DNA from 2 places in the Faecalibacterium sp. PGM34 genome. Region 2 is predicted to be linked to the other one. Evidence: riboswitches for the same ligand, from Rfam matches in the RefSeq annotation. Region 2 holds a riboswitch; the other holds the start of a gene.

Region 1 (4,209 bases), 290 kb from region 2:
CACAAGTACACGGAACTTGCCGACCAGAAGGACTGCGGCTATCAGGGCGGCTTTATCTGGGATTACATCGACCAGTCCATCTGGAAAAAAGACCGCTACGGCAAGTGGTTCCAAGCCTACGGCGGCGACTTCGGCGAGCGTCCTACCGACTATAATTTCAGCGGAAACGGCATTGCCTACGGTGGTGACCGTGCTCCTTCTCCCAAGATGCAGGAGGTCAAGTTCTGCTATCAGAACATCGCCGTTTCCATCGACAATTCTGGATTTGAAGTCTGGAATAAGAACCTGTTCACCTCTACGGGTGCTTTCGACTGCGTTGCTCTGCTGCACCGTGATGGAAAGCTGTATCAGCAGCAGAAACTGACCAATATTGATGTTGCTCCCGAAGAGCGTTCCAGCTTCCCGCTGCCGTTTATGGTCCCTGCGCTCCCCGGTGAATATGCAGTGACCATCAGCTTCCGTTTGAAGGAGGACACCAGCTGGGCAAAGAAAGGTCATGAAGTCGCCTTTGGACAGGGTGTGATCGCTGTGGTTCGTTCCATTCCCAGCAAGAAGGTCACGCCGTTTACCGTTACGCACGGTACACACAACATCGGTGTCCGTGGTGAGAATTTCGATGTTTTGTTCTCCGATCTGAACGGCGGTCTGACTTCCTACCGCTATGCCGGCAAGGAGATGATTCAGGAGATCCCCCGACCCAACTTCTGGCGCGCCCCCACCGACAACGACTGCGGCAACAACATGGGCGGCGTTCGCGGTCAGTGGAAGCTGGCAAGTCTGTACGCTACCGCCAAGGGCATCGGCAAGGAGATCCCGTCTGTTCATGGCGGCACCATCCTCCAGAACCCCACCTGCGAGGTGGAAGCCGACAGCGTGGTCGTGACCTATCTCTACAACCTCCAGACCAGCCCCGCAGCAGCGTGCAGCCTGCAGTACCGTGTGTTCGGTGATGGCCGCATCCAGACCACCCTGCACTATGACCCGGTGGAAGGACTTGCAGCAATGCCGGAGTTCGGCGTACTGTTCAAGATCGACGCTGACTACGACACGGTGGAGTGGTACGGAAACGGCCCTGCGGAGACCTACTGGGATCGTCAGCATGGTGCAAAGCTGGGCATTTACCAGAACAAGGTCGCAGACAACATGGCACAGTACCTTGTGCCGCAGGAGTGCGGTGCAAAGACCGCTGTGCGCTGGGCAAAGGTAGTGGACCGCAAGGGTCGCGGGCTGCTGTTTACCGCAGAGGCCGCAAAGCCCATGTTCTTCTCTGCGCTGCCCTACACCCCCCATGAAATGGAGAGTGCCAAGCACCCCTACGAGCTGCCCCCGGTCCATTACACGGTGATTCGTGCCATCGGCGAGCAGATGGGCGTTGGCGGCGATGACAGCTGGGGTGCCAATGTCCACCCGGAGTATATTCCTGATGTGACCAAGCCTGTGGAGTTCACCTTTACGTTCCGTGGCATCTGATGATTGCCCGCAAATGAGGTGTTCTCTGTGAAAAAAGCCAAAGATGCAGCAGCCTGCTGAAAAACCGAGCGGCAAACATTCCTTTTTGAAAACGGTGTAAAGTCAAAAATTGGAGGTTATATAGGAACCGCCTGCAAAAGCCTGAAAACGGTGCAGGCGAAGCAATGCAGCCCCCAAAAAGCCAGCTTCAGCAAAAAGAAAAGCACCACACATTTCTGTGTAGTGCTTTTTTCTGGTGGAGATTACCGGGATCGAACCGGTGACCTCTTGCATGCCATGCAAGCGCTCTCCCAGCTGAGCTAAACCCCCAGATGTCTTGCCTTGTGCCTGACGACGTGTGTAATTATACCAGCCGTAGGGGCGCTTGTCAACAGTTTTTTGAAAAATTTTTGCGGCAAAAGATCCCCGCAGGGCGTGTGCCCGGCGGGGATCGGGAAGCGGGGGAAAGCTCTTTTTAGAAAAACTACGCCTTAGCGTGCCTGACGGTCGAAGATCTGCGGGGCCACACGGCACAGCAGCACAGCTGCCACCATGGTGAGCAGGGTCTCGGGCAGCATATAGCTGCCGTTGTAGGTCAGGCTGTAAGTCCATGCGGCCAGACCATCGCTCAGGTTACCCCAGACCAGCACGCCGGACAAAAAGCTGCACATAAAGCGCAGGAAACCGGCAGCAAAGGTGCCCACGGCCACGCCCACGGTGCGGTTCTTGAAGGGGCGGGCGAACAGCTCGGCCAGACCCAGTGCCATAAAGGCCAGCACATAGTCCAGCAGCACCTCACCGAGGAAGTAGAGGAAGGTGGAGGCGGGAGGAGGGTAGAAGCCCATGATCATCTGCAGGCAGGAGTTCACGAAACCGGTGAACAGACCCCACTTTGCGCCGTGGCGGAAGGACACCAGCACAAAGGGCAGCATGCTCAGCAGGGTAATGCTGCCGCCGTTGGGCATGGTGAAGAACTTGATGTTGGAAAGCACCGTGCCAATGGCGATCATCAGGGCGCATTCCACCAGAATACGGGTCTTGGAATAGGTTTTGGACATGATGAAAAGATTCCTCTCTCATAGTAGTACACAAAAACAAAATGCGCCTGCCGACAGCAGACGCATGGAGGTTTGTTGAACGTACCGGACAGTTCCGCAAACTCCCTACGCCGGCATTGCCCGGATCAGGTAAAGGGTACTCCGCGCGATGCGGATCTCAGCCTTACGGCGCCCCTGTTTTTATGTCCGCCCACAGTATACGCGCCGGGGGACAAAAAGTCAAGCCCGCAGACATAATCCGCCCCGGCGGTGCGTATGTTATACCATTGCAAAGCTGGAACGCAGGGAGGCGGGATATGAAAGCCGATCCGGAACAGCGTGCCGTGCAGCTGGGCGAATATATTGCCGCCCACAACGCCACGGTGCGGGCAGCGGCGGCTGCGTTCGGGTGCAGCAAGTCCACCGTGCACAAGGACGTTGCCGTGCGGCTGCGCAGCATCAGCCCTGCGCTGTACGGGCAGGTGCGTGCCGTGCTGGCCCGCAACAAGGCCGAGCGCCATCTGCGGGGCGGGGCTGCCACCCGGCGCAGATACAGCCGCCGCTAAAGCCAAAAAAGACCGCTGCGCCGTGCAGCGGTCTTTTTTGGCTGGGACGTTCTTGAATGGCCGCCGCGCTGCTTTGGCCATATTCGGCGGAAAACATAATTATAATTTGTGGTTCAAAAACGTCTGCGGACGTTTTTGAACCACTTTTTCATAGGGGACGCAAAAAACAGCTATTTTATCCCCCGGTGTGGAACTGCTGCAAGGCACCTTTTTCCAACCGGCTTACCTGTGCCTGACTGATGCCGATCTCCTGCGCCACCTCCATCTGGGTCTTGCCGCGCAGATACCGCAGCTCCATAATGCGCTTTTCCCGGGGCGAAAGGGCGGCTACCGTATCGCGGAACTGCAACCCGCTGATCCAGCTTTCCTCGCTGTCCGGGTCGCGCACCTGATCGATCACATACATCGCATCGCCGCCGTCGGTGTACACCGGCTCGTCAAGGCTGAGCGGCTCCACTACCGATTCCAGCGCGGCGGTCACATCGCGCCGGGCAAGGCCCGCTGCGGCGGCAATTTCGTCCATGGTGGGCTCGCGCCCCAGCTGCTTTTCCAGCGTTTCCCGCGCCTGCATGGCGCGGTAGGCGGTGTCGCGCAGGGTGCGGCTTACCCGCAAGGCATTGTTGTCCCGCAGGAACCGCCGGATCTCCCCAATGATCATGGGCACGCCGTAGGTGGAGAACCGCACCGGCTGCGCGGGGTCAAAGTTGTCGATGGCTTTGATCAGCCCGATGCACCCCACCTGAAACAGATCGTCCAGATTCTCGCCCCGCTGGGCAAACCGCTGCACCACGCTGAGCACCAGCCGCAGATTGCCTTCCACCATCCGCGCCCGGGCAGCCTTATCCCCGGCGTGGGCAAGGGTGAGCAGCTGCCGCTTTTCCGCTTCGGTCAGCACGGGCAGCTGCCCTGTGTTCACACCGCATAGCTCCACCTTGTTGTACATCCAAACGCCCCCGGTCTTTTAGCTTTACCGGAAGTATGGCTCTGTGCGCCGGGCGCTATGCGTGGAAAAAATTGAGCGCCCCTCCGCAAAAGAGGGGCGCATTATAGACAAACCTGTAATTTTATGGTATGCTGTGACTGGCGGTGCAAGCCGTCCATCAGGCGCTGTGCCCACAAACGCAGGCGGCTAGCTCCTTACCGGTACCTGAGTGCCG
Region 2 (4,209 bases):
TACCAGCGCCACACCGTCCACGCCGGTGCCCTTGAGCTGCAGGATGTTCTCCTTGTGGATGCCGCCAATGGCTACCACCGGCACATCCACGGCGTTGCAGATGTCCAGCAGGGTCTGCCGGGGCATCTCGCTTACGTCCGTCTTGGTGTGGGTGGCGAACACCGCGCCCACGCCAAGATAATCCGCGCCGTGCGCCACAGCGTCCAGCGCTTCCTGTACCGTGTGGGCGGAAACGCCGATCATCACGCCCTCGCCCACGCGCTGGCGTACCTGTGCGGCAGCCATATCGTCCTGTCCCACATGGATGCCCTCGGCGTGGCACTGCAAGGCCACCTCCACGTTATCGTTGATGAACAGCGGCACACCGTACTGCTGGCACAGGGCGTGGATCTGGATGGCTTCCTGCAAAAAATCTGCATCGCCCAGCTGCTTTTCCCGTAGCTGCACACAGGTGGCACCGCCCTTCAGGGCACTTTCCACCTGCTGATACAAGGTCTGCTCGCCCACCCATGCGCGGTCGGTCACTGCGTACAGGAGCATGGTGTGTTTATCGCACTTCATAGTTTGCGCCTTTCTCCAGCTGTTCGGGGGTCATGTTGTAAATGGCATCAATGATGTAATTGCGGTAGGTGGCGTTGCCATCCTGCGGGGTGAGCCGCCGGTGGGCGATCTCACCCGCCAGACCCATGGCGCACACCGCTGCAGCGGCAGCCTCCAGCGGATGGCCGGGATTGGCGGTGACAAAGGCTGCCGTCAGGGCAGAAAGCTGGCAGCCCGTGCCGGTGATGCTGCTCATCATGGCGTTGCCGTTGCGGATGCAGTAGGCCTTTTGTGCATCGGCCACGATGTCAATGGCGCCGGTAATGGCCACCACCGCGCCGGTGCGGGCGGCAAAGGCTTTGGCAAAGGCCACGGCGCTGTCCAGATTTTCCTCGGTCACCTTGTCGGCTACGTCTGCATCCACGCCCTTGGTGGTGCCTGCACCGGAGGCAAGGGTCTTGATCTCCGAGATGTTGCCACGGATCACCGTGAACTGTACCTCCCGCAGCAGACGGAAGGCGGTGTCGGTGCGCAGACGGGAAGCACCGGCACCCACCGGATCCAGTACCACAGGGTGTCCCAGCTGGTTAGCTTTTTTGCCCGCCAGCAGCATACTGGTGACGGTGCGGCTGTTCAGCGTGCCGATGTTGATATTCAGCCCGCCGCAGATGGCGGTGATCTCCTCCACCTCGGCGGCATCATCGGCCATGATGGGGGAAGCACCGCAGGCCAGCACCATGTTGGCGCAGTCGTTCACGGTGACGTAGTTGGTAATGTTGTGGATCAGCGGGCAGCGGCTGCGCAGGTTTTCAAAGGCGGTCTTGAGCATTCTGGCCACCTCTGCTCAGGAAAGGCTGTTCTGCATGGAGCGCAGAGCACCGGAGCGCTGCAGGCTGAACACCACAGCACCGGCGATCACCGCACCCACGGCGGTGGAGATGAGGAAGGGCACGATGTAGGCGTAGAAAGCGATATCCGCAGCGCTCTTGCCCATCAGGAAGATGGCCACGGGCCATGCGCACAGGCCGCCCAGAATGCTGGTGCCGAACACCTCACCTACCACGGTGGCGATCAGGTTTTTGGTCTTGTGGTATGCAAGGCCGCACAGCAGCGCACCGAACATACTGCCGGGGAAGGCCATCAGACTGCCCAGACCCAGCAGGTTGCGCAGCAGGGAAGCCACAAAGGCTACGCCCACGCCCCACCAGGGCCCCAGCAGAACAGCGCACAGCACGTTGACCATGTGCTGCACCGGGGCGCACTTGCTGCCGAACATGGGAAAGCTGAATACGCTGCCCACCACGCACAGGGCACAGAACATACCGGCGAGGGCAAGCTTTTTGACAGAGAGATTCTTCATGATAAATTGGCTCCTTTTCAACCATCTGCGGCAGCGCAGGACGAACACCGGCGCTCCCGCAACAAAACAGCCCGTGCCCGCGAAAGGCGGGAGCAGGTACGGAAGGTGCGGTCGAAGCTTACTGGCTTCCTCTCACGCCGGAACACGGCTTCCCATCGCTGCATTCATCCAAGGCTCAGGGCGCTCCCCCTCAGTCGGCTGCGGAACCTCCGCAGAGGGACAAAAAAACAGGAGGAGCCTGGCGCGGCTCCTCCTGCAAAAAATCATAAAGGGTATGACTTCCTACGGCGGCATTATCCGCATCAGGTAAAAGGGTCGAAGCTTGCTATACTTCCTCTCAGCCCGCTGCACGAGCTCCCCTGTGTTTGATTGTGACTGTATTCTACACCTCTTTCCCCAAAAATGCAAGAGGGAAGGGGACGATTTGGAATGCGCGGGCAGGTGAAATGATTTTGAATGCGCTCCGCGTTGCTCTGCGCATAGATAGCGGAATTATGATTTTAATTTGCATTTCAGCCAAGCCTGCGGGCTTGGCTGAAATGCTTTTTTCACAGGAGGGGGCGTAGCGGTCAACTGCATTTGCAATTCAGACCGCCCTTTAACTATTGCAGCCCCTCTCGTGAAAATGGCGTTGTCGCACTCCGCAGAGTGCGACAAACGCGAAATAAAAATAATCTTTCCTCTGAAGATGCGCAGAGCAACGCGGAGCGCATTTTCAATCATTAAACTGTTTCATTATAAACCAAAGCCGCCGTGCAGGGGTCTGCGCGGCGGCTTTGGTCACAGAAAGGAGAATAATATGAAAAAGCAGAAAAAGTCGGGTTAACCCATGGTCACCTGCACTGTTACCTCAGTACCGGCGGCAGCCAGCGGCAGAACATTGCCGGAGATGGCCTTGCCGTCCACGGTAACGGCCTTGATGCCGTGCTGCACCCCGGCGGCGTTATCCACCGTAATGTGGTACACCGCACCGCGGAAGCGGCGGGTCACGGCGAAACCGGACAGGGTGTGGGGGATGCAGGGGTCTACCTTCAGGCCGTCCAAAGTGGGCTGGATGCCCAGAATGTACTGGCTGATGTTGAAGAAGGTCCATGCCGCCGTGCCGGTCAGCCAGCTGTTTTTGGCTTCACCAAAGGTGGGGGCATCCTTACCGGCTACCATCTGGCTGTAAACGTAGGGCTCGGTGCGGTGGATCTCGGAGATGTCCTCGATATAGGCGGGGCAGGTCTTGCGGTACACTGCAAAGGCGCGGTCGCCGTGGCCAAGCGTTGCTTCGGCGCAGCTGATCCACGGGTTGTTGTGGCAGAAGATACCGGCGTTCTCCTTGTATCCCGGAGGATAGCTGGAGATCTCACCCAGATTCAGCTGGTAGCTGGTGTAAGCAGGCTGCAGCAGCACCACGCCGTATTTGGTGTCCAGCCGCTCCTCCACGCTGGCAAGCGCCTGCGCGGCCTGTCCGCTCTCCTTGCCGATACCGGCCATGACGCACATACCCTGCGGCTCAATGAAGATCTGACCCTCGGTGCACTCCTTGCTGCCGATAGGCTTGCCGAAAGCATCGTAGGCACGGCGGAACCATGCGCCGTCCCAACCGGCGGTCAGGGTGGCCTGCTCTACGGCATCAATGCTCTTGCGGGCGGCAGCGGCTTCCTCGGTCAGGTTCAAATGGTCGCACAGCTGGGCGTATTCGTGGCCGTACTTGACGAACATACCGGCAATGAAAACGCTTTCGGCCACGGGGCGCTCGCTGGGGCCGGTGATCTGGAAGCTCTCGCCCGGGTGCTCGGAGAAGCAGTTCAGGTTCAGGCAGTCGTTCCAGTCGGCGCGGCCGATCAGCGGCAGGCCGTGGGGGCCCAGATGGGTGCAGGTAAAGTTGAAGCTGCGGCGCAGGTGCTCCATCAGGGGCTGCGCCTTGGTGGCGTCGTTATCAAAGGGTACCTGCTCTTCCAGAATGGACCAGTCGCCGGTCTCCCGCAGGTAGGCGGCGGTACCGGCAATGAGCCACAGCGGGTCATCGTTGAAGCCGGTGCCGATATCCCGGTTGCCCTTTTTGGTCAGGGGCTGGTACTGGTGGTAGGCGCTGCCGTCCTCAAACTGGGTGGCGGCGATATCCAGAATGCGCTCCCGGGCGCGGGAGGGGATGATATGCACAAAGCCCAGCAGGTCCTGACAGCTGTCCCGGAAGCCCATGCCGCGTCCGGTGCCGCTTTCGTAGTAGCTGGCAGAGCGGCTCATGTTAAAGGTGACCATGCACTGGTACTGGTGCCAGATATTGACCATGCGGTTCAGCTTTTCCTCGCCGGATTCCA

What was found. A riboswitch is a leader RNA that binds a small molecule or an ion and turns the genes downstream of it on or off. The one in region 2 is predicted to bind thiamine pyrophosphate.
Region 1: linked by a shared signal. The riboswitch ahead of thiT (energy-coupled thiamine transporter ThiT) and the one ahead of thiW (energy coupling factor transporter S component ThiW) in region 2 are both predicted to bind thiamine pyrophosphate.

Annotation. Positions count from the first base shown of each region.
Region 1 is NZ_CM136898.1:1,601,460-1,605,668, forward strand. It holds gene lacZ (beta-galactosidase, LacZ type) at 1-1,470, shown strand, start outside; tRNA gene ACXPUX_RS07540 (tRNA-Ala) at 1,704-1,779, opposite strand; gene thiT (energy-coupled thiamine transporter ThiT) at 1,941-2,507, opposite strand; TPP riboswitch at 2,593-2,693, opposite strand; gene ACXPUX_RS07550 (sporulation transcriptional regulator SpoIIID) at 2,804-3,052, shown strand; gene sigG (RNA polymerase sporulation sigma factor SigG) at 3,228-3,995, opposite strand.
Region 2 is NZ_CM136898.1:1,315,557-1,319,765, forward strand. It holds gene thiE (thiamine phosphate synthase) at 1-561, opposite strand, end outside; gene thiM (hydroxyethylthiazole kinase) at 548-1,369, opposite strand; gene thiW (energy coupling factor transporter S component ThiW) at 1,385-1,900, opposite strand; TPP riboswitch at 2,163-2,271, opposite strand; gene ACXPUX_RS06180 (hypothetical protein) at 2,393-2,623, opposite strand; gene ACXPUX_RS06185 (GH36-type glycosyl hydrolase domain-containing protein) at 2,723-4,209, opposite strand, start outside.